DNA from 4 places in the Staphylococcus condimenti genome. Region 1 is predicted to be linked to each of the others. Evidence: riboswitches for the same ligand, from Rfam matches in the RefSeq annotation. Region 1 holds a riboswitch; each other region holds the start of a gene.
What was found. A riboswitch is a leader RNA that binds a small molecule or an ion and turns the genes downstream of it on or off. The one in region 1 is predicted to bind thiamine pyrophosphate.

Region 1 (7,539 bases):
GAGGCATTCGCATTTTCACTATGCGAGTCTTAAGACAAGCTATTTTTTCTACAGTATTTGGTTTTGAATTGAAAAAAGCGGAACCTCTCGGATTCCGCACACTTTATACTTCTAAATGTTCTCTGAAAGTAGAACCTTTATATTCCTTACGATATAAACCGCGTTTCTGCATCTCCGGCACAATTAAATCAACAAAATCTTCAAGACTACCAGGAAGTGTTGGTGGCATTAAATTAAAACCATCTGCTACGCCTTCATTGAACCAATGCTCCATTTCATCCACAATTTCTTCTGGTGTACCAATCAATGTTAAATGACCACCGCCTGCATTCAAGTAACCTAATAATTCACGTACTGTAGGATCCGTATCCTTAATAATTTCTAATACTGTTTCATAACGTCCTACGGGTCCAGTGAAATCTTCAACTGGAGGTAAACCTGGTACTTTTTCATCTAGTTCCCACTCAGTGCAGTCTTGTTGAACGAAGAAACTTAATTGCTTTAAAGCAGTTTCAATTGGTAATTTTTCATCCAAAGCTGCTTTCTTTTCTAAAGCTTCTTCGTGCGTATGTCCTACATAGGTTACTAAACCCGGAAAAATTTTAAGACTCCGGTCAGTGTTGCCTTTCTTAGCAATCTCAGTATCCATGCGCTTTCTGAAATTTCTTGCTTGCTTAATATTCCATGAAACAGAATAAACAGCATCTGCATATTTTACTGCTAAAGCTACGCCTTGTTTTGAAGCTCCCGCTTGCATTGCGACAGGTTTGCCTTGCGGGCTGCTTGGTGTTGAAAGTGGGCCCTTAACTGCAAAATTGACACCTTTATGGTTAAAAGGCTGGATTTTTTCAGAGTCGACCAACTTATTTGATTCACGATTATGTTTAAAATCTTTTGGATGCCAGGATTCAAATGCAGCATTCATTACCTCAGCAAATTCATCAGCAATTGCGTATCTTTCATCGTGATTCGGCAACTCTGCCATACCATGATTTTTGGCTTCAAAATCGGTCATAGAAGTAACCAAATTCCAACCAACACGTCCACCAGAAATATGGTCGAGGCTTAATAATTGTCTTGCAGCTGTATAGGGATTAGAAAATGTACTTGAGATTGTTGAAACTAAACCTACATGTTCTGTTACCTGTGAAATAGCTGTCAAATTGACAATTGGATCAAACCAAAAAGCAGGCATTGTTGTATCGTCTTTAGCAGGAAAAGACTGATTATCAGCAAAAAAGACAGCATCAAATAAACCGCGTTCTGCAGTTTGTGCTAACTCTTGATAGTAAGTAATATCTCCAATGCGTTCTACGCTTGAATCAGGCATGAGCCATGCTGCTTGGTGATGGCCAGAACCAAAAATTAGAATACCGATATGCAGTTGTTTATTTTTTTGCTCGGACATTACTATTCACCTCAGATTAATTATTTTAAAAGAATGAGAAAGAGGGAGAACACGCTCTCCCTAATCATTTATTTCCTATTGAAAAACTGCTTTATTACTTAGAATAAAATGCAATTTTAAATGTACGTTTTTAATTCATTGTAAGACCGCCATCTACTGTAATGTTTTGCCCAGTAATGCCTTTAGCTGATTCAGATACTAGATAAGCAACCATGTTGGCAACATCTTGAGGTGTTGTCACTTTTTTCAACGGTGTAGTTTGTGCAATTAAGTCAAAGACTTCTGGTGTAGTTACAGCACTTGCATCTGTTGTTTTTAAAAGTCCTCCTGAAACAACATTTGCTGTAATACCATATTGTCCTAATTCAGATGCGATATTGCGCGTGAAGCCGATTAAGGCAGCTTTTGCAGTTGTATATTCATGATAAGGAACTACAGGATTCTGATAAAGATTAGTACCAATACTTACAATACTTCCGCTTTGATGTTCAATAAATTGAGGAACAACACTTTGAACCACATTAAATGCTGCTTTTAATGTGCCGTCAATTTGTTGTTGATAGTCTTCCCAACTCATATCAGGAAAGGCTTTTTGTGCTGTTGGATCAAATTTAAAACCAACAAGTGCATTGTTCACAACTGCATCAATACGGCCGAACTTCTCAGTTCCTTCTTTTACCAGCTGGTCTACTTCTTTACGGTCAGTTACATCTGCTTGCAATGCAATAGCCTGTTCATTTCCAATTTCTTTTGCAAGTTGTTCAGCAGCTTCTTTACTTTGGTTATAATCAATGATGATATTGAAACCTTGCTCAGCAAGTGTTTTGCTGATTACTTCACCTAACCCACGTGCACCGCCTGTTACGAGTACTGTTTTTGCCATATTCATCCGCTCCCTTTTTCTATAAATGAACATAAAAAAATACGCATGATTACTAGAATCAGCGTAGGCAGAGAGCAGTCTGCGGTCTGTATAAAAGCAAACCAGTGCATACTGCGGTTATCTCACACTTTCCTACGCTAGTTTCAGCTAGATCAGGTTCAAAGGGTCTGAGGAAATCCTCATCTCAGTTTAAAAAACACCCCTAGTGCGTATTATTTTGTTACTTTCAATGTAGCTTGATTTTGTAGACGTGTCAAGAAAGGGCACTATTAACATTTTAAGCGTGAAAACAAGATGGTGAAAGTGTTATGATAGAAAGGAATTCTAGCAGATAATTTTAGATGAATGGAGGGATTTGAATGTTCTGGTTAGGAATGTCATTCCCAATCTTGGCAGTAGGTTTCATTGTGATGGCTGTACGTGAAGAAAAGAAACGTAAAGCAAAGCAAAAAGAAAAAGAAGCAAAATGGGAAGCAGAAAAAGCGCATGAAAATAGCGGAACGTCAGATGAATCTACAAATCATCATTCGAATGCCGAGAAAGAAGTTAAGCATTAATTGAATATATGACAAAAGGCTAGCTGTGTTGCTAGCCTTTTTGTTTGTGATTGAAGTTGTAAAGTTTGATTTCGGTAAGGGCAATAATTAATCCAGTGCCTATTAAATAAACTAGAACTTGTATCCAAAATGATATTTGTTTATATGAGGTTATTAAATCAAACCAAATCCATATAAAACTTATTATTAAGAATATAATGTGGATTCGTTTGAAATTTTGTTGAAAATATTTTTGAGCAACAGTCCATGCTTCTGATGATTTCAACGATGATGGTGTACGATAACCGATAAGTAAATTACGTTGATTTATAACATCCTTGTCGATGAGGCGAAAGATTAAATAATTGACGATTAGAATTAATAATGTGATGCCGAATAATAACATGATGAATTCCTCTCTTATATTTATTCTAAATATAAGATAAAAAGAAAAGCAATACAATATTATATTCATTTTTTAAAGGAATATTCAATATGATAAGCTAACAATGTGAGATGAGTAATGTAAGGAGGGGGATTATATGGCTAAATCAAAACTGGAACATGAAAATGAAATGCGTCAATCTGTTTTTTGGAGAAAAGGATTTATACCAATTTACTTTATTGCAGCTTTACTTTTGTTTTTACTATTTCATTTTTATATTGGTGCTAGTCCTTCTATTTACTTGATCATGTTATTTTTAATTGGTTTAGGTATTGCTTCGATTATTTATAATAACAACAAGAAAAGTGTACATATTAAGAACAATAGAGATGAAAACAAGCTGTGAATCAACAGCTTGTTTTTTATTATGAATGCACAAAATTGTTTCTTTAATATTTACCGACTAAATCTTTAAGATTAGGTTATAATTATAAAAATAAGAAAATTCAGACATCTAAAATAAAAGGGGTTTTGTTTATGGGAGAGACAACAGAAACAAAGAGGAAGACAAAATCATCGAAACAAAAGAAATTTCAGTTTAAAACACCGCATACCTATGCCTTATTAATGATGATTATCGCTGTAGCCTGTATTTTAACGTATATCATTCCTGCCGGTGAATATAAGCGTGAAGAAAAAGGAGGGCAAACGCTTGTAGTACCTGGTTCTTATCATGAAATTGCACAACATGGCGTATCATTTTTAGATTTATTTCGTGCAGTACCAGAAGGGCTATTAACTGGTGGAGAAATTGTATTTTATATCTTTTTGGTTGGGGGAGCTTTTGGCATTGTACATAGAACAGGCGCTTTTGAAAATGGAATCAATCAAGCCATCAAGTCATTAGGATCATCTAAAATTTTAATGATTCCACTTACAATGACAGTTTTCTCGATATTAGGTTTTTCGATAGGGTTAGCAGAAGAAACTATTATTTTTGTGCCTATTGGTGTCATCATTGCACGCACGTTGGGATATGATGCGATGACTGGTGCAGCTATGGTAATACTCGGTGCTGCCAGCGGATTTATTGGCGGAATGCTTAACCCATTTACTGTTGGGGTTGCACAAACCGTTGCCGAATTACCGATGTTTTCAGGTTGGGGACTGAGAACTATTATTTATCTGTTTATTTTAGCGGCGGCGATTAGTACAGTTTTAATCTATGCTCGAAAAGTAAAACGTAATCCGAAGAAAAGTATTGTCTATCAGCTTGAAAAAGAAGAAGGGAACAGCCATAAAGAAATAAACTACGAAAGATTCACTAAACGACAAGCATTGGCACTCAGTATGATTGTCTTAGCTATTATTTTTAATGTCTATGGAATCTTTCGTTATGAATGGACATTCAATCAAATGAGCGCAAACTTTGTGTTGGCAGGTTTACTTGCAGGATTAATTAGCGGGCTCGGTTTAAATGGTACATTTGATGCGTTCATCGATGGTATGAAAGACATACTTTTTGGGGCAATGATTGTAGGGTTCGCTAAAGGTATCGTAGTTATTTTAGAACAAGGAAAGATTATCGATAGTATTATCCATGGCATGACTACATTATTAAATGATGTGCCTTCATCTATTGTGATTATCGTGATGTTTGTCTTCCAGTTTTTCCTGAACTTCTTTATACCGTCAGGTTCAGGACAGGCATTAACTACAATGCCATTAATGGTACCCATTTCGGATTTACTGCATATTAATAGACAATTAACTGTACTTGCCTTCCAATATGGTGATTCTATTAGTAATGTGCTCTTCCCGACGTCTGCTATCTTAATGGGGGCACTTGCAGTAGCTAAAATTTCTTACGTTCAGTGGTTGAAATTCGCTTGGAAACTCATTGCTGTATGGGCAATTATTTGTGCAATAGCCATGTCTATCGCATTACTTGCAGGTTATTAAACAAAAGCTACACATCACAAATAATGTTGTTTATGCTTACATTTTGAACGAATTATTAAAACAAATTTTTATTGAAAAAAACAAATTTGAATAAAGAATGACAGAATGTAAATTCTATTTTAAGTTTTCGAAAAAGAGGCATGTTATTAAATGACATTTGTCTCTTTTTCGCTTAATATGTAACACAAGTTTCTTTTAAGTTCGAATAATGACAACAAGGTGTGATTTTTGTGGAACAAACAGTAAATGAGGATTATGACTATTGCAGACGTATTATGGAAGAGTATTCTAAAACATTCTTCTATGCATTCAATAATCTTCCCGAAAGTGAACGTAAAGCGATATGGGCAATCTATGCAGTTTGCCGTATGATAGATGACAGTATAGATGAATATGAGGATCCTGAACGTTTAAAAGCTATCCGTGAAGATCTAGACGCTATATATACAGGACAATCTGAAATCAAACAATTTAAAAGTGATGCGCATGTGATGAGAGCATTTGGTGATACGTTACAATTTTATTCTGTTCCGCAACATGCATTTGTAACCTTAATGGATTATGTAGAACAGGATTTAACCATGACAACACTGCCTACAGATCAAGCATTGTATGCATATTGTTATGGTGTTGCCGGAACAATAGGAGAACTTTTAACACCTGTGTTAGCAGAACCACAATATCGCGAAACTGCAGATACAGTCGGTATTGAATTAGGTAAAGCTTTACAGATTACTAATATTTTAAGAGATGTGGGTGAAGATTATAAAAATAATCGTGTGTATTTAAGTGCTGAACGTCTTGAGAAATATCAAGTAGATTTAAAAGAAGTTTTTCATAAAGGTGTCACTCAGAATTATATAGATTTATGGGAAAGTTACGCACGAGATGCTGATGATATGTATGAACATGCACTTAATAATCTGCATTACTTTTATCCAAAAGCACGTCCGATTATTGAACTGGCAGCTGAAGCGTATCGTGAGATTTTGCCTGTAGTACGTAAACAAAAATATTCGTTGCATAAGCGAGCTTATGTAAATCGATTGAAAAAAGGGCGTATTTATCGACGTGTTATGAAAAACTATAAATAAAAAAACAACTTCTGCTCAAAAATCGAGCAGAAGTTTTTGTGTTAAAAGACCATTTCCCAGGAAATGATCCTTTAAATATTAATCGAATTCTACTAATTGCGGTCCATCTTCAGAATCACTGTTCATTAATTTGATTGAAGTTGGAACAGCTCTGATGACACATAATTTAGGATCTGATTTTGATTGAAAGAATGATTTGTCTTGTTCTTCCCAAATCCAATCAATAACATCAGGGTCTTCAGTCACCTCTAAGTTAGCATAAATTTCTAGGAAACTATGATTCTTAGTATCATCATAACCAAGTAAGATATGCGCAATTGGGTTCTTTTCAATTTCTTCTATCTTCAAAGAGTCTCTGCTTGTTTTAGTATAAAGGTCAAATTCTTGATCGTAGAAAATCATATATCGACTATCAGGAACATTGTCTTGTGAAGTGGATAATACACCAATACGAGATGCTTTCATAATTTCTTTGATTTTTTTCAATACTACTTCTCTATCCATTTAACCTCACCTCTCTTTAAATATTTACCCGTTTCAAATTATATTAAAGAGAATTATAGAAAATTAGTATTTTGTTTTGATGTAAAATGTAAAACAAATATAATGGAGTTAAGAAAACGTAAATGAGGGTGAGTGCATGAGAGTTAAAAAAATAGTAATTGCTCCAGATTCATTTAAGGAAAGTTTGTCAGCAGCAGAAGCAGGACGAGCATTGCAAATGGGTTTAAGTGCAGTGCTTCCTGAATCAGTCGATTATGATATTGTACCAATGGCAGATGGCGGTGAAGGTACGATGCAGTCACTGCACTCTGCACTTGGTGGCGATTATCAAAAGATCAAAGTGGATAATGCCCTGGGTGAAGAGATAAGTGCTCAATATTCTTATGTGTTCAATCAAAATACAGCAATCATCGAATTGGCTGAAGCTTCAGGACTAGAACGAATCTTTGAAAAGGACCGAAATCCTTTATTAACTTCTACTTTCGGAACAGGACAGATCATTCAAGATGCATTAGATAAGGGTGCTGAAAAAATCATTTTAGGTATTGGAGGCAGTGCGACGAATGATGGCGGCACAGGTATGCTGCGTGCATTAGGTGTGAGATTTTTCGATGAAAATGAAGAAGCATTACCTGGCGGCGGTGCATCTTTAAAACGTTTAAATCGAATTGATACAAGTGAAATGGACCCACGTATTAAAGATGTGGAATTTGAAATTGTTTGTGATGTAGATAATCCGTTATTAGGTGAACGCGGCGCTACTAAAA
Region 2 (7,539 bases), 760 kb from region 1:
TTCATCTACAAGTTGAGCTAATAAATTTTCGGCATAGACCTGTCTAAGTGTATAGACATGACAATCAAAGATAACAGACATATTTTCATTTCCATATAATGAGATGTTTTTAATCGTGGCGTCAAATAGTGCAGGATCATTAGATGGTCGAGTGATGACTACACGAATATCAAGTAAAGCTTCATCGTCCATATATTCTTTCATAATGTCATAGTGGTTGTTGGAAATAACGATTTCTAATAACCAACCTGTACCACTTTGTTCCTTATTAATAATTACACCATCATATAGCTCGTATTCAATAACCCCGCCATTTTTAGTGACAATTTGGAATCTGACTGCTTTAAATGTTTTCAATAGGAAGTCACTCCAATCTTTTTGAAATTCTGCAAAATATTAAAATACTAATACTAGTATAGCTCAAAAACTGAAAAAAATTCAGTTGATAAGTAAAAAATGACCAGAAAAGTACTTTAATAAGTTCATTTTTACGTTTTGACTAAAAATAATGAAGTGAATATGATATATACATAGGAGGTGAAAAATTGTTAAATAAAATCGTAATTGTAGGACGATTAACTCGTAACCCTCAGTTAGCAGAAAAGGAGGGGAGTGAAATTGCCAGTTTTAGTGTAGCCACAGAAAGAAATTATAATTATCAAGGTCAAACACAGCAAGCTGTTGATTATATTTTTTGTAAAGCGTATGGAAAGATAGCAATCAATATTGCTAAATACACTAAAAAAGGATCTCTTGTGGGTATTACGGGTCACATGCGTTCTTATAAGTATGAAAAAGATAAACAAACACATTTTATGACTGAATTAGTTGTTGAAACAATCAAATTTATTTCAAATCCAAACTCTAATGAAAGTTCCTCTTCAAATCAACCTACTATAACTGATGACTTTGAAGGTAGCCCTGCCTTACAAGACCATCAGTTGCTCTCAGTTACAACTGATCCTCAAAATCAGTAGATAATATCCTATCTAAATGAATCATCCCAAATTCTTAAAGCATAAACTCTAAATATTATTCACATATTCATAGCTATTCTTAACTTATCTCAATCAAAGATGTAAATTCACATTATTTCATTCATTCTAATTCTCAATTTATATGAAAATACTCATCCAGACTCTGCATATTAATTATGTGGGGTCTTTTTTAGGTATTGATTTTAGAAAAACAACTAAATTTCAAAGAAATTCAGTGTGAATTTTGGTGTAAAAATAAACTAAAACACAATTAAATTATCTGAATAATTACATGAATATTACATAGTTACAAACTTGTTTCTTGCGATAGAGACTATTATGAAGGTTTATAATTAGACCGTTAGCCACCTAATTAAATTGAATTAGCGTAATTTAAGCGTAAAAGACAGAAGGTTTTTTTTATTTGCCTGTAACCTACACTGCTATTTCAGATGATATAGTTATAACTGCAAATTGATGATATTAATCACGCGAAAAAACAATTACCTTATAGGAGGAATTTCAGAAATGAAAAAATTATTAGTAGCTTCATCAGCATCAGCAGCATTATTCGCAGTAGGAGTAGGCGCAAACGCACATGCAGCCGAAGATAACAATGTAAATCAAGATCAATTAGCTCAAACAGCTTTAAATAATCCACAACAATTAAATGATGCACCTGTTCAAGAAGGTGCTTATAATATCGCATTTGACAACTCAGGGTATAACTTCAACTTTAACTCAGATGGTACTAACTGGAGCTGGAGTTATAATGCAAACGGAGCAGCTCAACAAGCACCAGCACAAGAAACTACACAACAACAAGCACCAGCAGCTCAACAAGCACCAGCTCAAGAGCAAACTCAACAACAACCAGCACAACAATCAGCACCAGCACAACAATCAGCTGATTCTGGTTCAAACGTACAAGTTAACGATCACTTAAAAGCAATTGCTCAACGTGAATCAGGTGGCGACATCCATGCTGTAAACGCATCATCAGGTGCAGCAGGTAAATACCAATTCTTACAAACTACTTGGGATTCAGTAGCTCCAGCAGAATATCAAGGTAGACCAGCATCAGAAGCTCCTGAAGCAGTACAAGATGCAGCAGCTCAAAAATTATATGACACAGCTGGCCCAAGCCAATGGGTAACTGCATAAGTTAGAGACTTATTATATTTGAATATTAGCAATTAATTCGAGAGCGGATTATCATTCTATGGATGGTAATCCGCTTTTTGTTTGTAATATTCATGTAAAATTTGATACATACTATTTATATTGTTGTAACCTATGATAACTTTTTTGGTGCTATTATGAATACAGCAAATTAATCATATAAACTTTTTACCTTATAGGAGGATTTATTTTAAATGAAAAAATTATTAGTAGTATCATCAGTAGCCACTGCCGCATTCTTAGCAACAGGAGCAGCTTCACATAACGCTCACGCAGCAGAAGTAAGCCAATCAGAACAACAATTAGCTGAAACAGCTCTTAATAACCCTTCAGAATTAAACCAACACCCTGTACAAGCAGGTGCTTATAATATTGATTTCGTATATAACGGTAACGAATTCCACTTTGAATCAGATGGTTCTAACTGGAGCTGGAGCTACAATGCAACATCAGCTTCTAACTCATCAGTTCAACCAACTCAAGCAACAACTACTCAAGCTGCACCAGCACAACAAGCAGCTCCAGTAGCACAACAACAATCAGCACCAGCTCAACAACAAACTAAATCTTACAATACACAAGCACAATCATACAGTGCACCTGCTCAAGCTTCATCAGGTTCATCTGTTAACATTCCTGCTCACTTGCAATTAATTGCACAACGTGAATCAGGTGGTAATATTCATGCAATTAACCCATCTTCAGGTGCAGCAGGTAAATACCAATTCTTGCAAACTACTTGGGATTCAGTTGTAGATCCTCAATGGAGAGGTGTTTCACCAGCAAGTGCTCCAGAATCTGTACAAGATGCAGCTGCAGTTAAATTATATAATGGCGGCGCTGGTGCAGGTCACTGGGTAACAGCTTAATTTATTAAACTAAAATTAATTGTTTTACATCCAAAAAGCGGACTCCGTTCTTATTTTAAGAATGGAATCCGCTTTTTTGTAATACATACGTAACGAATGAAACATAACATTTATATTATTGTAACCTATGTTATTGTACTAAATGCTATTATAGTTGTAGCGAATAAATCATATATGTAATTACCTTATAGGAGGATTTTTATTAAATGAAGAAACTTTTAGTGACATCATCAGTAGCGGCAGCAGCATTTTTAGCAACAGGAGTGGCATCACATAATGCGGATGCAGCTGAGTTAAATACAACAGAACAAGCTAAATTAGCGGAAACAGCATTAAATAATCCTGCAGAATTAAATCAACATCCTGTACAAACAGGTGCATATGATTTTGATTTTGAATACAAAGGTTATGAATTCCATTTCGAATCTAATGGTACATATTGGGAGTGGAGTTATGTAGCAGTTGGAACTGTTCAACAACCAGTTCAATCAACTTCTAAAGCAGTTTCAGTTCAACAACAAGCAGCTCCAGTAGCTCAACAAACTCAAACTTATAATACACAATCATACAATAATACAAATTATAGCTATAACACACAATCAACTAGCTATACTGCACCAAAACAATCATATACAGCATCAAATTCAGGTAGCTATGGAAATATTCCAGCAGCATTACAAGCAATTGTATACCGTGAATCTCGTGGTGATATTCATGCAATTAACCCTTATTCAGGTGCAGCAGGTAAATATCAATTCCTACAAACTACTTGGGATGCAGTTGCTCCAGCAGGTTGGAGAGGCGTAAACCCAGCTAGTGCTCCTGAACATATTCAAGACCAAGCAGCTCTTACTTTGTGGGATAATGGTAATGGTGCAGGACACTGGGCATATTAATTTAAACTTCAGTCGAGACTTTTGTCTCGGCTTTTTTGTTTATAACCCTTTAACATTGCATAACACTAAGGGGTTTGATACATTTAAATTGTATTAAAAACTAAACTTTATAAAACTGCTAGGGGCGCCTGACGGCTGAGATAGTTTGACTAGACCCTTATAACCTGATTTGGTTCGTACCAACGTAGGAAAGTAGTATATTCAGAATAAAGATTCTAAATATTAAACTGCATTCCTACGAAGGTTTGCAGTTTTTTTATTGGAGGATTTTGAAATGAATTTTGCAGAAACATTAGAGAGAGATGCACAGCCGATTATTGATGAAATTTATCAAGATCATTTTATCCAAGAACTTTTAAAAGGTGATATTGAAAAAGAAGCTTTACGCCAATATTTACGAGCAGATGCTTCTTACTTAAGAGAGTTCGCAAATATTTATGCATTATTAATACCGAAAATGCCGGATTTAGAAAGTGTCCGCTTTTTAGTTGATCAAATTCAATTTATAGTAAATGGTGAAGTAGAAGCACACGAATATATGGCTGATTATATCGGTGAAAACTATAATGAAATTGTACAAAAAAAGGTTTGGCCGCCTAGTGGTGATCATTATATTAAGCATATGTACTACAATGTATATGCGCATGAAAATGCCGCATATGCAATTGCTGCAATGGCACCATGCCCATATGTTTATGCAATTATTGCAAAACGTGCAATGAAAGATCCGAATTTAAATAAGTCCTCGATTTTAGCAAAATGGTTTGAGTTTTATAACACAGAAATGGACCCATTAATTGAAGTACTAGATGATTTAATGAATCAATTAACAGCAAATATGTCTGAAACTGAAAAAAATGAAGTGAGAGAAAATTATTTGCAAAGTACAGTACATGAATTGAACTTTTTTAATATGGCTTATACAAGCGAAAAATGGCAATTTGGAGGAGAAAGAGTATGAATAAACCTAAAATAGCTTTAACAATTGCTGGTACAGACCCTACAGGCGGAGCGGGTGTAATGGCAGATTTGAAATCATTCCATGCTTGCGGAGTATATGGAATGGCTGCAATTACAAGCATTGTTGCCCAAAACACAAAAGGGGTCCAACATATTCATAATTTAGATATTACGTGGTTAAAAGAACAATTAGATAGTGTTTTTGATGATGAATTACCACAAGCAATTAAAACAGGAATGATTGCAACGAAAGAAATGATGGAATTGATTCGAAGTTATTTAGAAAAACATCCAGAAATTCCATATGTAATCGATCCAGTTATGCTAGCTAAAAGCGGAGATTCATTGATGGACGATGCAGGTAAGCAGGCTTTACAAGAAATATTATTACCGCTTGCTGATGTTGCAACTCCGAATTTACCAGAAGCTGAAGAAATCGTTGGATTCAAGCTTGATTCTGAAGAAGCAATCAAAAAAGCAGGAGATATTTTTATTAATGAAATAGGCAGTAAAGGTGTTGTCATAAAAGGCGGTCATATTGAAGATGAAGATATTGCCAAAGATTATCTCTTTACAAAAGATGGGTTAGAAGTATTTGAAAGTGAACGGTATGATACTAAACATACACACGGGACAGGTTGTACTTTTTCAGCAGTGATTACTGCCGAATTAGCTAAAGGAAAAACAATTTATGAAGCTGTTAAAAAAGCAAAAGACTTTATTGCTTTAAGCATTAAATATACTCCTGAAATTGGCCAAGGAAGAGGACCAGTTAATCATTTTGCGTATATGAAGAAAGTAGGGTTAGATGATGAATAATATTTTAGATCAAATTAGAACTGAACACCCGCTTGTTATTTGCTATACCAATGATGTAGTAAAGAACTTTACAGCAAATGGCTTGTTAAGCCTAGGTGCCAGTCCAGCTATGAGTGAAGCACCACAAGAAGCTGAAGACTTTTATCCTGTAGCTGGCAGTGTCTTAATTAACATTGGAACTTTAACAAAACACCATGAGCATGCGATGCTAGCAAATGCCAAGATAGCTAACGAAACCGAAACACCCCTAGTATTTGATCCTGTTGCTGTAGGTGCTTCAAAATATAGAAAAGACTTTTGTAAATACTTTTTGAAAAAAATTAAACCAACTGTGATAAAAGGAAATGCTTCAGAAATTTTAGCATTAATTGATGATACAGCAACCATGAAAGGTACAGATAGTGCTGATAATTTAGATGTTGTAGATATTGCAGAAAAAGCATATAAAGAATATCAAACTGCTATTATACTAACTGGAGAAACAGACGTTATTGTTCAAGATGACAAAGTTGTAAAATTAAGTAACGGTTCTCATTTTCTTGCTAAAATTACAGGCGCAGGATGCTTATTAGGTGCAGTTGTAGGTGCTTTTTTATTCAGAAATACGCATCCTTCAATTGAAACTTTGATTGAAGCTGTTTCAGTTTATAACATTGCAGCTGAACGTGCGGAACAACTTAGTGACAGCAAAGGCCCGGGAACATTTTTAACACAATTTATCGATGCGCTTTACCGTATTGATTCAGATGCAGTTGCAGAAAATTGCAACTTAGAAGAGGTGAAATAAGTGTTTCAATCTAAAGATTTAAATGTCTATTTTATTTGCGGGACCCAAGATATACCAGAAGGCAGAACTATTCAAGAAGTTTTGAAAGAAGCTTTAGAAGGCGGTATCACGCTTTATCAATTCCGAGAAAAAGGAAATAGCGCAAAAACCGGACAGGATAAAGTTGATCTTGCAAAAGAATTACAGGCTCTATGTAAATCTTATAATGTTCCTTTCATTGTTAATGATGATGTCGCTTTAGCAGAAGAAATTGATGCAGACGGTATTCATGTTGGGCAAGATGATGAAGCGGTGGATGAATTTAAAAGTCGTTTTGAAGGAAAAATCATTGGATTAAGTATTGGTAATTTAGAAGAATTAAATGCTTCTGATTTAACATACGTTGATTATATCGGTGTTGGACCAATTTTCGCTACGCCTTCAAAAGATGATGCAAGCGAACCAGTAGGTCCAAAAATGATTGAAACGCTTCGTAGACAAGTAGGAGAAATGCCGATCGTAGCAATTGGTGGAATATCATTAGATAATATGCAAGACATCGCAAGAACATCAGCAGATGGTGTTTCTGTTATTTCGGCGATCGCAAAAAGCCCACATGTTACAGAAACTGTACACAATTTCTTACAATATTTTAAATAGTTAAGGGTTTCACATATTTTTGTTTTCTACCTCTCGCGGATTATGGTAAAATTATTTTTATGTGAATAATACCAATAGAGGTGGAAAAATGAAGAAAAAAGCATTATTACCTTTGCTTTTAGGGATTATGGTTTTTCTTGCTGGTTGTGATTACTCAAAACTAGAGAATCGCACAGGCTTTTTTTATAATACATTTGTAAAAAATATGGATAACATAATTCACTGGCTAGGTTCTAGTTTTAATAATGATTATGGATTAGCAATTATCGTATTGGTACTCGCTATTCGTATTATTGTATTGCCGTTTATGTTATCGAACTATAAAAATAGTCATATGATGCGTGAGAAAATGGTAATTGCAAAGCCAGAAATGGATGCAGTTAAAGAAAAAGTACAACGCGCTCGTACGC
Region 3 (7,539 bases), 810 kb from region 1:
CAATTGTTAAATGTTCTGAAAAAATGTTACGCTCCGTATACGGAATGTCATGTTCTTGTAACCATGCTTTCGCTTTACGGCAAGATGTGCAGCTTGGTGATGTGAATAGTGTTACCATACATCTCACTCTCCTATTATCATGAATTAAATTCATTGATTTTAAATGAATTGGTTAAGAAAATCATTCTAAATTTAAACGTAGTGCTTGTTTATGTTAAGTTAAGTATACTTATCATTTATCTTGACTATACGCTACAAATTTCTCTTTCTCTTAACTCTATATCTGAATTATACCCTCTCTACATTAAAATTAAATGAGAATCGGGAAATTATTTATAGAAAATTTCAAACACATCGACTATTTGATCAATTTGCTCATAGTCTGCTTTAAAATCCAAGCAGTGAGACATGTAAAAAACTGTCTATGTATATATTTTAACACACCTTACAAACAATGAAAATACTGGTATAATGAAATAAATATCATAATCTACATAGAAAGCGGGCATCAAAAATGGAAACTCTATTTTCAGGAATCCAACCAAGCGGAATTCCGACTTTAGGAAATTACATCGGTGCATTAAAACAATTCAGCGAAGTTCAAGATGACTATAATTGTTTCTTCTGCATCGTAGACCAACATGCGATTACAGTCCCTCAAGATAGACTTAAATTACGCGAACGTACGCGTCAATTAGCAGCAATTTATTTAGCTTCTGGTATTGATCCGGAAAAATCTACATTATTTATTCAATCTGAAGTTCCTGCACATGTTCAAGCAGGTTGGATGCTAACGACAATTTCTTCTGTTGGTGAATTAGAAAGAATGACACAATTTAAAGATAAGTCTCAAAAACAAACAGAAGGTATTCCAGCCGGGTTGTTGACTTACCCACCATTAATGGCAGCAGATATTGTGTTATATAATACAAATATTGTTCCTGTCGGTGAAGACCAAAAGCAACATTTAGAATTAACACGTAATTTAGTGGATCGTTTTAATAGCCGTTATAACGATATCCTAATCAAGCCAGAAGTACGCATGCCAAAAATAGGCGGACGTGTAATGAGCTTGCAAGATCCAACTAAAAAGATGAGTAAAAGTGATGACAATGCTAAAAACTTCATCTCTTTATTAGATAATCCAAATACAGCAGCTAAAAAAATCAGAAGTGCTGTAACAGACTCAGATGGAATTATTAAATATGATAAAGATAATAAACCAGGTATCAGTAATTTATTAAGTATCTACTCTAGCCTGACAGACGAATCTATTGCTGATTTAGAAACACGTTATGAAGGTGAAGGTTACGGTAAATTCAAAGGAGATCTAGCAGAAGTTGTTAAGCAATTCCTTACTGATTTCCAAGAACGCTACGAAAGCTATTATCACTCTGAAAAATTAGACGACATTTTAGATCTTGGACGCGACAAAGCTATCAAAGCTTCTGAACGTACTTTAGAAAAGATGGAACGTGCTATGGGATTAGGACGTAAACGCAGAAAATAACATACTAAACACTGAAATGCATCCTGAATTTTTAGGGTGCATTTTTTAATCTTACAATTATTTTTAAATTACACAATTTTATATTTATGCAGTAATGAAAACGTTGTATAATAAAATTACAACATAGAATCGGAGTGAGACATCTTGAAATTACATCCTTTTAGAATTCTTTTATACATCGCGCTAATCTTATATTTACTTTTTAACTTATTCGTAGCTTATCACGCTATCGTAAACTACACTTTGTTTTATCATTTGTAATATTTGCGGGTATTTTAATTAAAAATCTATATCATGGCGGTCATTTTCACTTCAGTAATAAAAAAACAACTGAAAAATCCGCTTCTCAAACACTAAGATCTATCCAAAACTCAGATGCTTTTTGGATTATCACGAGCCTGATATTATATGTTGAAACAATGCTGCTCGCAGTAATTCATCATTAACAACTGCAAATTAAATAATAGAGTCCTCTATTAAGCAATCGCTGAAAATGCGGAATGTTAATAGAGGACTTTTATTTTTATTGATAAATTCGACTGCCTTGCTCTATAAAGTCATGTGCTTTTTCTTTCATCGCTTCTTGTCTTTCTTTTTCATCAAAATGATTTTGACGTAAATCATGTGAAATGCGCATTGAACAGAATTTAGGACCGCACATACTGCAGAAATGAGCAACTTTAGCAGACTCTTTCGGCAATGTCTCATCATGGTATTCACGTGCACGTTCAGGATCTAACGATAGATTAAATTGATCAATCCATCTGAATTCAAAACGAGCTTTACTAATTGCATCATCTCGTTCTGCTGCACCAGGAAGTCCTTTTGCTAAATCAGCAGCATGCGCTGCAATTTTATAAGTAATCACACCTTCTCTAACATCGTCTTTATTAGGTAATCCAAGATGTTCTTTAGGCGTAACGTAACAAAGCATTGCTGTACCATGACTCGCAATTTGAGCTGCCCCGATTGCTGAAGTAATATGGTCATACGCTGGTGCAATATCTGTTGTGAGTGGTCCTAATGTATAAAACGGTGCTTCCTTACAATAAAAATCAGCTAAATACTGATTTTCTTTAATTTTATGCATTGGAATATGTCCTGGGCCTTCTATCATTACTTGTACATCATGTTCCCAAGCAATGTCTGTTAATTCTCCTAATGTTTTCAATTCAGCAATCTGACTTTCATCATTCGCGTCATAAATAGAACCTGGTCGCAACCCATCTCCTAAAGAGACTGCAATATCATAACGATTCAAGATCTCACAAATATCACTGAAATGCTCATATAAAAAACTTTCTTCATGATGTGCAAGGCACCATTGCGCCATGATAGAACCTCCACGCGAAACAATTCCTGTTAAACGATCAACTGTTAATGGAACGTACTGTAATAAAACACCTGCATGAATGGTGAAGTAATCTACACCTTGTTCTGCTTGTTCAATCAGTGTATCTCTATAAATTTCCCAAGTCAGATCTTCAGCGACACCATTCACTTTTTCTAAAGCCTGATAAATCGGAACTGTACCGACAGGTACGGGTGAATTTCTTAATAAATATTCTCGTGTCGCATGAATATTTTTTCCTGTAGATAAATCCATGATTGTATCTGCACCCCAATGTGTTGCCCATACCAATTTTTCAATCTCTGCTTCAATAGATGAAGACACAGCAGAATTTCCGATATTCGCATTGATTTTAACTTGGAAATTTTTTCCAATAATCATTGGTTCTGACTCAGGATGATTGACATTATTAGGAATAATAGCACGTCCACGGGCAATTTCATCACGAACGTATTCAGGTTCAACACCTTCACGTAGTGCTACGAATTTCATTTCTTTTGTAATTAGACCCTGTCTTGCATAATGCATTTGTGTAACTCGCTTACCATTTTGAGCACGTTTAGGCTGATATTTAAATGGTGTTTCAACAAATTTTTTATGACCTTCTTTTTTAAATCCATTATCGATTGATTGCACTCTGCGACCTTCATAACTTTCAACATCATCACGCGAAAGAATCCACTTTGAACGTATATCTGGAATACCGCGTTGTACATCTACTTCATATTCTTCTTCATGATATGGACCTGCAGTATCATAAACCACAAAAGGTTCATTAACTTGTGTATCATATTCAGTCACAGTATCACTTAATTCGATTTCTCTAAAAGGAACACGTATATCATCTTCCTCACCTTGTTTAAAAATTCTGCGACTTGCTAGGAATCCTTTTTTCAATTCAATTTCATCTTGTTTCATTAAAAATAGCCTCCTCAAATCAATGCTAGGAGACGCATTTGCCGAAAAACACATAATAAAAATAAAAACGCATTCATTTAATTTATGAATGCGTAGAAAAGAATCTATTTTTATAACTTCGAAAAAATTATGTAACGACTAGCCTAATACAGACTATACATATTTTCGAATTCAAATTTCTCTTATCATGTTTACACGCTTCCCTACGCTAGTGCTAACTAGATCAGGTTCAAAGGGTTGATAATATATCTTTCAGCCTATACGGCACCCCTAGCAATGAATATTTAATTTACAAATTTATATTAACATTCATTATTTTAATGTTCAAGTCAAAATCTAAAATGAAATACAATTAATATCATTCGATTTTTTTAGTAGTTGCAATTTTTATTTTGAATTCACTGGTGCCAATTCTCTGACTGTATTCATTCTTAATTTATGGCTTTGAACAGGCATGTGCAGCATCCATTCATCAATTAAACCGCTTCTGTTAATCTCATTCAATGTATTTATTACTTCTTCTTTGCTACCACTGATAATTTTCATTTTTTTCTCAACTACTTCAAAACTTTTTTCTGACTCACTACGATATTCATCCACTTGTTGTTTCGTATTTAATACAATTCTGCTGCCGTCTTCAAATGTTAATTCATAATGTCTTTGTGAAAATCTGAAAGGTAGCTTTTGATTTCCATCTGCTGTAACCACAGCAGGTATCGATACGATGAATCGCCCTTTTGGATAACGTGATTTATATGCTTTTAACGCTTTTTCCAACTCTGACAAATCAGAGTTGATGAAATATGCATAGACAATACCTGTTTGTGCTTCTGCTGCTTGAATTGCGGAATGTTCACTTGTTCCTAACAAGTATACTGGCACAGGTCCGTCTGTTTCATCACGATGTGCAGTACGAATTCCTTCATATTCACTATGACCAGTATATGTTTGAGTGTTCAACTGGTTTAAAAGTGAGAACTTTTCATCAAAATGCTTTAATGGTTTTTGTAGTTCCTCTTGTAATAAATCAACAACTTTTGGGTATCCGCCGGGTGCTTTACCTACTGCTAAATCCACACGTTGATCTGATAGTTTATCCATTAAATGAAATTGTTCAATTACTTTTAAAGGATGATAGTGCTGCAACATAACGCCTCCAGAACCAATCCTCATTTGTTTTGTATGATCAAGCAAATACATAATCAATATTTCTGGAGAAGTTCCTACCACATCTTTAAGATTATGATGTTCAGATAGAAAATAACGTGTATAACCTGACTGATCTGCAAGTTGTGCTAATTCTAACGTATGATTCAAAGCTTCTGTAACAGTTTGTCCTTTATTAATTGGTGTTTGATCTAAAATACTTATCGGCAACATTATATCCACCCCAATCTATTTCTTTTCTTAAATGCTAGATTTATTTGTTTTTAAAGTCAATTTAATAGTTTTCTCTCTAAAAAAACACACAGCCGTATAGACTGTGTGCATTATTATATAAATTTCTTTTTGAAGTGAATTTCTCCCATTAAATCTCACTTTATTGATCTTTCTTTTTCTTTCCTGTTTCTCTATCGATGCTCTTATCGATATAAGCATGTTTAAGTGTAGTTTCTCCGCCAATTTCATGATATACAATACCTTTCAATTGAGGGTTACGAAGACTTGCTGCACCTTGTTGATAAATTGGTGCTACTGGCGCCTCACTTAACATAAACTCTTCAGCATCTTTTAGTTTATTGATACGTTCATCAGGCTTTTTCAATAATGATCCGTTTGCTTCTTTCAACATATTATCATATTTTTTACTGCCCCAGCCTGTGTTATTTTGGGCATTGCCTGTTGTCATAGTATCTAAATAAGTCATCGGGTCCGGATAGTCTGGTCCCCAACCTGATAGAGACATTGAATAATTCATTGTTAATTCTGCAGTTACACGTTGTTTAAACGGTAATTGTTTGATATTTACAGTTACTCCTGGCAGATTTTTCTCAATTTGTGATTTGATAAATTGTGCTGAAATTTTAGAACTTGGAGTATCTTCAGTGTTCAGTGTAAATGTAAACTGATCTTTGCCTAAAGCTTTTTTCGCTTTATCAAGATGTGCTTTTGCCTCTGATTTATTAAATTTCAATGGAGATTTTACTAAATCAGCATAATCTTTACCATCTGGAAGGATATCTGTCTTTTTAGAAGTAAAACCATCAAATGGTTTCGAGCCATCTCCTAATACATTATCAACATATGCTTTTTTATCAATTGATTGTGCAATTGCATAGCGCATATCTTTATTTTTGAATTCAGGTTGTTCTTTTTCGTTCATCTTTAAGAAGAATGTAGAAGCTTTTAAGCGTTTAAATAGTGCTGGACTATCTTTATATTTATCAACTTGTTCAGATGTAATACCAGCATTATCTACTGAACCTGTATCATATAAAGATGCACCTGCTTGTTGGTCTTTCAAAATTTTGAAATTGATTTTATCTAACTTAACAGCTTTTTTATCCCAATACTTCGGATTCTTTTTCATCAAAATTTTGTCTTCAACTTTCCAATCTGTCAGTTCAAATGGACCATTGTATACTGCTTTATCAGCTGTCGTTCCATATTGTTTGCCGTATTTTTTCGCAACTTTTTCATTTTGCGGCATATATGTACCGAATGCTAACATTTGGTTGAAGTATGGTAACGGCTTGTTCAGTTTAATCTGTACTGTATATTTGTCTAACGCTTTTGCACCCAATTTATTAACAGGCATTTTACCTTCATTAATTTTTTGTGCATTTTTAATATCATACATGATATATGCATATTCAGAAGCTGTTTTAGGATCTAATGCCTTACGCCAAGCATACACGAAATCGTTGGCAGTAACTGGATCACCGTTTGACCATTTTGCATTTTTACGCATTTTGATTGTTAATGTTTTACCGCCATCACTTTTCTTAGGCATTCCTTTAGCAATTGCTGGAACAGCTTGGTCTTTTTTGTCTAAAGAATATAGACCTTCGTAAACTTGATTATAAACATTGAACGAAACTGTATCTGTTGCAAGAACAGTGTCTAATGTACTCATATCTTGTGATAATACTGAACGATACACTTGTCCTTTCCCATCATAAATACCGCCGCCTTGGCTGCACCCGCTTAAAACTAACGCTGCAATTCCAAGCATTAAGGCGAATGAAATTAATTTTTTCTTCATAATGCTTCTCCCCCTTTACACCGTTTGTTTTAATCTTTGTTTCAATTCTTCCGCTTCTTTATCTGTCACAAATACATAATGATCTGGTTTGATCTCTTGTAAAGAACGGTTTGGATTTTCTTCAGCATTTTCTTTATAAGTAATACGTGTTCTTGTACGTTCACTTTCCGGATCAGGTTGTGGCACTGCTGACAACAAAGATTGTGTATAAGGATGTAAAGGATGGTTATAAATTTCATCCGCTGAACCGATTTCTACAATTTTTCCAAAGTGCATCACAGCAATACGGTCTGAAATATATTTAACCATAGATAAGTCATGCGCAATGAATAAGAATGTAATATTCTTTTCGCGTTGCAATTTCAACAGTAAATTAACAACTTGTGCTTGAATCGAAACGTCTAATGCTGAAATCGGTTCGTCTGCAATAATAAATTCTGGTTCAACTGCTAATGCACGTGCGATACCGATACGTTGTCTTTGTCCTCCTGAGAACTCATGCGGATATCGGTTGGCATGTTCTTTTTTTAATCCTACTGTTTCTAACAAGTCATA
Region 4 (7,539 bases), 950 kb from region 1:
TTGTTTGCTTAGCAGCAGTACGCTTAGCAACATCTTTAATTGCGACTTTTAAAATAGCTTTGGATACTGTACGCCCGATAAATTGGCTACCTTGAATAGATGCGGCTACTAAAATACGCTCTTTCAAGTCATCACTCATATGACTCACTTGTTTATGATCTAAACCGTAAATTTTATTGATATCTTCAATAATGTCTTTCATCAATTTTAAATCTACACCGAAATCAAGCCCAGGAATTGGAACGACACTCGCTGCAGAAGACCAAAGTGACTTCTTGCGCACAAGTTCTTCTGCTCTTGCACGTCTGCGCTCTAAATCACTGTCATTGACTGGTAAAGCTGATTTCCCTGTAACCGGCTCTAAATCCATCACTTTATTGCCTAATTTATCACTTGTATTTTTAATCAATTTATCTTTAATTCCCATTTTCTTTCAACCTCCATTATATAATTTCTTCTTTACTTGATACCCGAACGAATACCACTTTTAGATACTTAGAAGGTTTATAATGCGGATTAGTTTTGAAGTCTTTTGGCAATCCCATTACCTCTTCAATTTCAAAATCTACATTCGCATCATTCAATGTTTTTTTAATCATATTTTTGAATGCTTTAGAAGAAAGTGCACTTGAATTTGTACTTAAAATTAATACACCGTCTTCATTCAAAATCGGTAATGCTTCTTCAATCAACTTATGATAATCTTTTTGTACTGTAAATACCTTCTTCTTATTACGTGCAAAACTTGGGGGATCAATCACAATTGTGTCGTATACACGATTATGTCTTGCAGCATAATGATAGAAATCAAAAGTATCCATTACATAAATAAATTGTGTTTTCGGGTCAATACCATTTACCCCGAAATTCTCTTCTGTCAAACTTCTTGAACGGTTTGCTAAATCAACACTTGTAGTATCCGCTGCGGTTTCAGCTGCAATAACTGAAAATGCTCCAGTATAACTGAAAAGATTCAATACATGATGATCAGGTGCATAAACATCACGTAGTTTTTTACGTACTTCTTTTTGGTCTAAGAAAATGCCCGTCATTGGACCGTCGTCTAAATCAACATTATAAAATGTAAAGTTTTCTTCAATGATAATTGGAAATTCTGGAGCTTCACCAGTTACGTATCCACTTTCAACAGCATCATCTTTAAATCGTGTTTTTTCAAAGATTGAAGTATATGGAAAGACATCTTGAACCGCATTAAGTACAATATTTCTAAATGCATAAATACCTTTTGAATACCATTGAACAAGTAAGTGACCATTATAATTATCTATAGTTAATCCGCCGATTCCATCTCCTTCTGCATTAAAAAGACGAAATGCATTTGTGCCATCTATATTAAAGAAATATTGACGGTAATCTAATGCTTCTTGGAATAATTCTGTAAAAAATGATGTATCGATTGTTTGCTCTGAGTCATAACTTAATACCCAACCTAATCCTTTATGTTGACGTCCAACATAAGCAGTTGCGATATAACGTCCATTATCAGTAACAATGTGAAAAATATCTCCATCTTCTAAATGGCTATGCTCATATATATCTTCTTCGTCTACTAAAGGATATTGATTTAAATACTTTTGTTCTTTACCTTTATTAATAACTGCTGTCTTCATATTAAATTCCGCCTTTTATAAGTATTTTATTTCATGTTAACGTATCATAACTTTCCTTTCTAAAAAGAAAGTTTAAAAAGCTGAGAAACTACTTAGCGTTCCTCAGCTTTGAATTTTACTGATTATCTACAGGAGTACGCATTTGAATTACAAACGCAATAATGACTGCAACCAGCATAATTAATAAAATTGGTGTGATAAAAATAGATAATAACAACCCGTGAATCATGATATTCACAAACTCAGTCAACAATTTAAAGAATAAGATACTGATCATGAACATTTGTACATAATAAAATTTACCACGTAAGAAATGCGTTAATGTTGTAATGATATAAATTATAATCACAACTAACAGTAAGAATAAAGTAATCCATTCAATGACGTAAGAAGTTTGGGATAATTCCCATTCACCTGAGGCAAATAAAGCATTTCTGTTATTCAATTCTAATAAGGTAAATAAGAATAAAACAATACCGCAAATCAGTTCAACAATTCCCGGTTTAATCCATTTTGGACGTTTCATCCAGTTAGGAATATCATCGTCTTGTATATCAATTTTTTCCTTGATTGTGTTTTTGAATTTATCACGTTTATTTCTGATTTTTTCTAAATCGATGCTTCGTCGAGTTCGATGTGTAAATTCTTGTGTACGTTCTTGGAACTCACGGAATTGTTCTTTCGTCTGGCTCATTGCACCATTTTTATCCGTACGAGAATACTCCATCTCTTCGCCTAGCTCTGCTTTAGTAAGCGGTAATGATCTTCTAAGGAAAAGGAAATTCCAAATCGATATTTGGGCTAGTATCCACATTACGATGAAGAAAGCATTTACACTTAAAATATCTATCATCGCAATTTCATGACTCTCGATACGGCCATATAATGCAATTTGTGTTATTAAATAACTAATTCCATATGCAGAAATTATCCATAAATAGTGTTCTTTTCTATGATTATGGTTCAAATCATCTTTATAGACAATGTAACCTGTATGCACGATAAATGGTACAACAAAAATAATTGCCGCAAAGCCATAGACTTGTGTCATCAAGATAATTGTAATAATAAAGAATAAAATTCCCACAATTAGGAAGAATATTGAAATGTCATAATCATATTTTGTTGTCACGAATAACAAATAACCAATCCATAATAATGCAACGCCGAATACTATGATAAATATGGCACTGAATATAGGGAACTGGCCGATAAACCGACTCATAATCCGGATAATTTCTCCGAAAAATGCGTTGATAAAATCCCACACATTATAAATATGTATATCAACCTTGCTCCCCTTAGCAAGCTTATGAATAAAGGACAAATTCAAAAGTATTATGATTCCAATGAAAAGTGAAACAATGCCAATAATCAAACTAAAAATGATCTCAGCGTGCTTCTTAAAATACGACATGTTTTTCACCTCATAGTTATTATATAGGAACATAAGTGTTGTGTCTTTAGTGAATGCAATAAATCATTCTATGGTAGTACATAGTATATAGGAATTAAAGTTTACTCTCAATCGGTTAATACCCTAAATTAATGCTTAAAATGCTTATTCATAAAAATCCTAAAGGATATTGTAATAGTAAGCCTTAACGTTCTAAAAGCACCTTGACAATCACGTTTAAAAAGCATACATTTATTATAAATCAATATAGAAAGCACTAGGGGTGTTTCGTAACTGAGATGAAGCAGTTTTGCTTCAAACCCTTTGAACCTGATCTAGCTGAGACTAGCGTAGGAAAGTGTGGGATGTCTGCCGGCAATTTAATAAGGGCTATGCCGGTCTGTTCCGATGCCTATTTCACGCAGCTTGCTAGACAAGTTTGTGTGTTTTTTATTTATAGGAGGAATTATTGCTTATGTCAAAAGGACTTAAACTTTCAGACATCTTGGTAACTGTATTAATTGCAGTGGTTTTCGCTATTATTTACAACATTTGGAATTTAGTTTACAAAGCGATGCAAGTCACTGGACTACACCTTGAAGAACTCTCTTATGGTATGTGGTTCGCAGCTGCAGTCGTAGCTTACTTGATCATCCCTAAACCTGGTATTGCAATACTTGCTGAATTTGCAGCGGGTGCTGGTGAAACAATTGTTATGGGACGCTTTGATATTGCAACAATGGTTTATGGATTATTGCAAGGGATAGCTTGTGAAATCATTTTTGCGATTTTCCGTTACAAATCACGTACAGTAATGGTCGCAATGCTTGCTGGTTTAGCTGCCGCACTAGTGACTTTCCCTATCGACTACTACTATGGTTATTTAGGAGAAGTTGCAGGTTGGAACTTGTTCTTATATGTATTCTTCCGTTGTATCAGCGGTATTGTACTTGCAGGTCTCTTCCCTTATTACTTAGTTAAAGCACTCGATAAGACAGGTGTTACGAAATTATTCAGACCTGCTTCTCAAAAAGATTACGATAATTTGTAAGGAGAATTCACCTTGTTACGTGCCAAAAATTTACGACTCAAATATCCAAATGCGCCTGACAAAATATTTGATGGCTTAAATATAGAAATACAGGATAAGCAAAAAGTCTTATTATTAGGACCATCAGGATGTGGAAAAAGTACATTACTCAATGTACTAAGTGGGATTGTTCCTAATTTAATAGAGTTTCCGATGAAGTATGATGAACTAGAAGTTGATTTAAATAGTGGTGTTATTTTCCAAGATCCTGATACTCAATTTTGTATGCCGAAAGTTTATGAAGAACTTGCTTTTGTATTAGAAAATAGACAAGTCCCCCGCAAAGAAATGGATCAATTAATTTTAGATGCTTTAGCTTCAGTTGATTTAGATGTGGGACCAAAGCAAACTGTACAAAAGTTAAGTGGCGGAATGAAACAAAAATTAGCAATTGCTGAAACAGTCTTACAAAAAGCTCACACCCTCTTTTTAGATGAGCCAACAGCAATGTTAGATGTGGATGCTACTGAAGATCTGTGGAATCATATTAAAGAAATGTGGCATGACCAAACTGTTTTAATCGTTGAACACAAAGTTGAACATATTTGGGAACATATTGACCGTGTTATTTTAATGAATTACCACGGTGAGATTATTGCCGATGATACACCTGAAGTTATTTTACATCAACATGAAGCATTATTAACTGAATATGGTGTGTGGCATCCTCGTGCTTGGGATTATGCACCTGAAAGTACTTTGCCATCAGATTCTGAAATCCAACCTGATTTTCAATTCCGTAATGGTGAAATTATACGCGGTAAAAAATCATTAATTCAAATCCCGGAATTTGAAATCGGGGCTGGAGAATGGATTACTATTACCGGAAAAAACGGTTCAGGCAAAACAACATTGCTAGAATCTATGATGCAGTTGATCAAGTATCGCGGTAAAATGACCTACCAAGGTCAGCATTTAAATAAAATTAAAGAAGCTGCTCAGCATATGTATTTGGTCTATCAAAATCCTGAATTACAGTTCATTACAAACTCTGTATATGAAGAAATCTTTATTAATTTTAGTGGCGACCACGCAAAAGATGCAACTGAGGAACTTATTAAAATGCTGAACTTAGAAGCTGTGCGCGACCACCATCCATTCGAACTTTCAATGGGACAAAAGCGTCGTTTAAGTGTCGCAACTGCATTAAGTTCACGTGCAGATATTATCTTGTTGGATGAACCGACTTTTGGTTTAGATAGTCATAATACTTTCAACTTGTTATCTTTATTTCAAAAACGTGTCGCTCAAGGTCAAACAATTGTGATGGTAACACATGACCCTCATATAATTGAGCGCTATCCGACAAGACGCATTGAATTACGCGATCATTTACTAAGTGAAGAACAACTTTTTGAAACGGAAGGTGAATATAATGTATGAAGCATGGAAACGCTATTTCACCTTCGTTGATAATGTCAATATCATCACGAAATTAGGATTAGGTGTATTCCTATTTTTCTTCGTTATTTTCGTGCACAACTTTGATATTATGATTTATTTGACTGCGTTTATGTTGATATTCTTACTTATTTTCGGGGGCATGAAATTCAAAGTCACAGCTTTGTTTGTTTTATATACCGTAATATTCAGTATTATCTCTGCACTCTTTATGATTTTTTACGGAGACGGGACACATACCCTCTTCAAGTTAGGTATTATCAACATCACAACTGAAAGTTTAGTTCGTGGTCTGCATTTATCAATGCGTACAGATACTGTGACATTCTTTGGCATCGTTATGGCCTTTACTTCTCAAATTGTCATGATTTTTTACAGTTTAATGCAGCACTTAAAAGTTAAACCAAAAGTAGCTTATGCATTTATGGCAGCAATTCGTATGGTGCCGCTTATTATTTCCTCATTTGTACAATTACGCAAGTCTTTAAAAATGCGTTATCAAATGGTGGATAAATCGAATTATCGTGGATTTGCACGAATGAAACATTTAATTATTCCGTTGCTCAGTCAAAACATTCGTAAAGCACATCAACTTTCAGTTGCTATGGAGAAAAAAGGTTTTAAAGACGGTCCGAGAACATATTATTATAATGCACCATTTAGTTATCGTGATATCCTCTTTATCCTGTTGTTTGCGATAATCTTAATTATTGCTGTATTATTAGCACATTATTTACCTATTACAGGAATTACAGACGTGCGCGGTTGACGCACTCAAAACTTTTCCTTACAATGCATATCTGGGTTGTGGTAGTCGAGCTGCAACCCAACCAATTTTACATTTTCATTCATCCATATCTTTTCCAGCAGTGAGCGGTTACCGATTCAACCGTTTACTGCTTATTTTTTTAACCTTAAAATAATTAAAAGTATCGTGCAATTAATGCTATAATAAATATATACTGAATATTCGCACAGAAACTGGAGGATTTCATTATGAAAAAGAGAAATGACGCATATGATAAGGGTTATCAGCAAGCCGCTAAAGAAATTGACACTATGGCAAAATTAAAAAATAAAAAGAGACGCTTAAATCGTTATATTAAAAAACGTAAAAGAGCTTGGAAGTGGCGTCAATTATTCAATAAACACAGCTCTCGCTTTATCGCGGGTTATAAACAAGCTTATATCGACATGGCTAAATCTGTTCCAGAAGATTAACTTAAAACATGCCTTCTATTGAATTTTAAAAATTTCTTTCTTAAAACTAAATGAAAAAGTGCTCTATTATCTAAACAATTGTATTTAGAATTAATAGAGCACTTTTTTGTATAGTTATCATTTTCTTATACCGATTTATAATTTTACTTGAGAAAAAATGAGACACCTTAAGAGGCATCTCATTTATTATTTACGCTTCATGTTTGATTGCTTTATCACTGATATCACGACGATAGAATAAACCTTCACTGTCAATTGCATCAGCTTTTTTATAAGCATTCACTTTAGCTTCACTTACAGTCTTGCCTTCACCGATAACTAAGATAACACGTCCGCCGGAAGTAACATAATCATTGTCTTCTTTTTTCAAGCCGCTAACAAAAGTTTGACCATCTAAATCAAAGCCGCTGACTTTAACACCTTTTTCATAAGTTCCAGGATAGCCTTTAGATGCTAGCATAACACCAACAACCGCTTCATCTTTCCATTGATACTCTATTGCCTTACGTGCTTCTAAGTCTAAGATATGCTGCATCAAATCACTCTCTAAGCGAGTTAACAGCACTTGTGCTTCCGGATCACCGAAACGTGCATTAAATTCGATGACTTTAGGCCCTTCTTCAGTCAAAATCGCACCAATGTATAATACACCAAAGAACGGATAACCTTCTTCTTGCATCGCTTTCGCAATAGGTTGTGCAATTTCAGTATTTGTACGTTCTAATATATCTTCCGAAATGTGCGGTACAGGACAATAAGCACCCATACCCCCTGTATTAGGACCTTTATCATCATCAAAT

Region 2: another riboswitch for thiamine pyrophosphate. It lies ahead of tenA (thiaminase II); the one in region 1 lies ahead of A4G25_RS08765 (3-oxoacyl-ACP reductase).
Region 3: another riboswitch for thiamine pyrophosphate. It lies ahead of thiC (phosphomethylpyrimidine synthase ThiC); the one in region 1 lies ahead of A4G25_RS08765 (3-oxoacyl-ACP reductase).
Region 4: another riboswitch for thiamine pyrophosphate. It lies ahead of A4G25_RS04195 (ECF transporter S component); the one in region 1 lies ahead of A4G25_RS08765 (3-oxoacyl-ACP reductase).

What each region holds. Positions count from the first base shown of each region.
Region 1 is NZ_CP015114.1:1,778,257-1,785,795, forward strand. Features, by position in the region: gene A4G25_RS08760 (LLM class flavin-dependent oxidoreductase) at 104-1,408, opposite strand; gene A4G25_RS08765 (3-oxoacyl-ACP reductase) at 1,539-2,291, opposite strand; TPP riboswitch at 2,404-2,505, opposite strand; gene A4G25_RS08770 (hypothetical protein) at 2,651-2,848, shown strand; gene A4G25_RS13390 (SdpI family protein) at 2,880-3,302, opposite strand; gene A4G25_RS08780 (hypothetical protein) at 3,403-3,618, shown strand; gene A4G25_RS08785 (YfcC family protein) at 3,750-5,174, shown strand; gene A4G25_RS08790 (phytoene/squalene synthase family protein) at 5,405-6,268, shown strand; gene A4G25_RS08795 (pyridoxamine 5'-phosphate oxidase family protein) at 6,347-6,772, opposite strand; gene A4G25_RS08800 (glycerate kinase) at 6,909-7,539, shown strand, end outside.
Region 2 is NZ_CP015114.1:2,534,593-2,542,131, forward strand. Features, by position in the region: gene A4G25_RS12165 (YwpF family protein) at 1-357, opposite strand, end outside; gene A4G25_RS12170 (single-stranded DNA-binding protein) at 546-977, shown strand; gene A4G25_RS12175 (transglycosylase family protein) at 1,506-2,141, shown strand; gene A4G25_RS12180 (transglycosylase family protein) at 2,354-3,028, shown strand; gene A4G25_RS12185 (transglycosylase family protein) at 3,235-3,924, shown strand; TPP riboswitch at 4,035-4,132, shown strand; gene tenA (thiaminase II) at 4,199-4,885, shown strand; gene thiD (bifunctional hydroxymethylpyrimidine kinase/phosphomethylpyrimidine kinase) at 4,882-5,703, shown strand; gene thiM (hydroxyethylthiazole kinase) at 5,696-6,490, shown strand; gene thiE (thiamine phosphate synthase) at 6,491-7,129, shown strand; gene yidC (membrane protein insertase YidC) at 7,218-7,539, shown strand, end outside.
Region 3 is NZ_CP015114.1:966,997-974,535, forward strand. Features, by position in the region: gene spxA (transcriptional regulator SpxA) at 1-118, opposite strand, end outside; gene trpS (tryptophan--tRNA ligase) at 515-1,510, shown strand; gene thiC (phosphomethylpyrimidine synthase ThiC) at 2,034-3,779, opposite strand; TPP riboswitch at 3,963-4,061, opposite strand; gene A4G25_RS04955 (MsnO8 family LLM class oxidoreductase) at 4,167-5,159, opposite strand; gene A4G25_RS04960 (peptide ABC transporter substrate-binding protein) at 5,320-6,984, opposite strand; gene A4G25_RS04965 (ABC transporter ATP-binding protein) at 7,000-7,539, opposite strand, start outside.
Region 4 is NZ_CP015114.1:825,983-833,521, forward strand. Features, by position in the region: gene A4G25_RS04180 (hypothetical protein) at 1-427, opposite strand, end outside; gene A4G25_RS04185 (class I SAM-dependent rRNA methyltransferase) at 444-1,631, opposite strand; gene auxA (lipoteichoic acid stability factor AuxA) at 1,747-3,048, opposite strand; TPP riboswitch at 3,297-3,401, shown strand; gene A4G25_RS04195 (ECF transporter S component) at 3,503-4,078, shown strand; gene A4G25_RS04200 (ABC transporter ATP-binding protein) at 4,091-5,500, shown strand; gene A4G25_RS04205 (energy-coupling factor transporter transmembrane component T family protein) at 5,493-6,287, shown strand; gene A4G25_RS04210 (hypothetical protein) at 6,515-6,739, shown strand; gene purD (phosphoribosylamine--glycine ligase) at 6,930-7,539, opposite strand, start outside.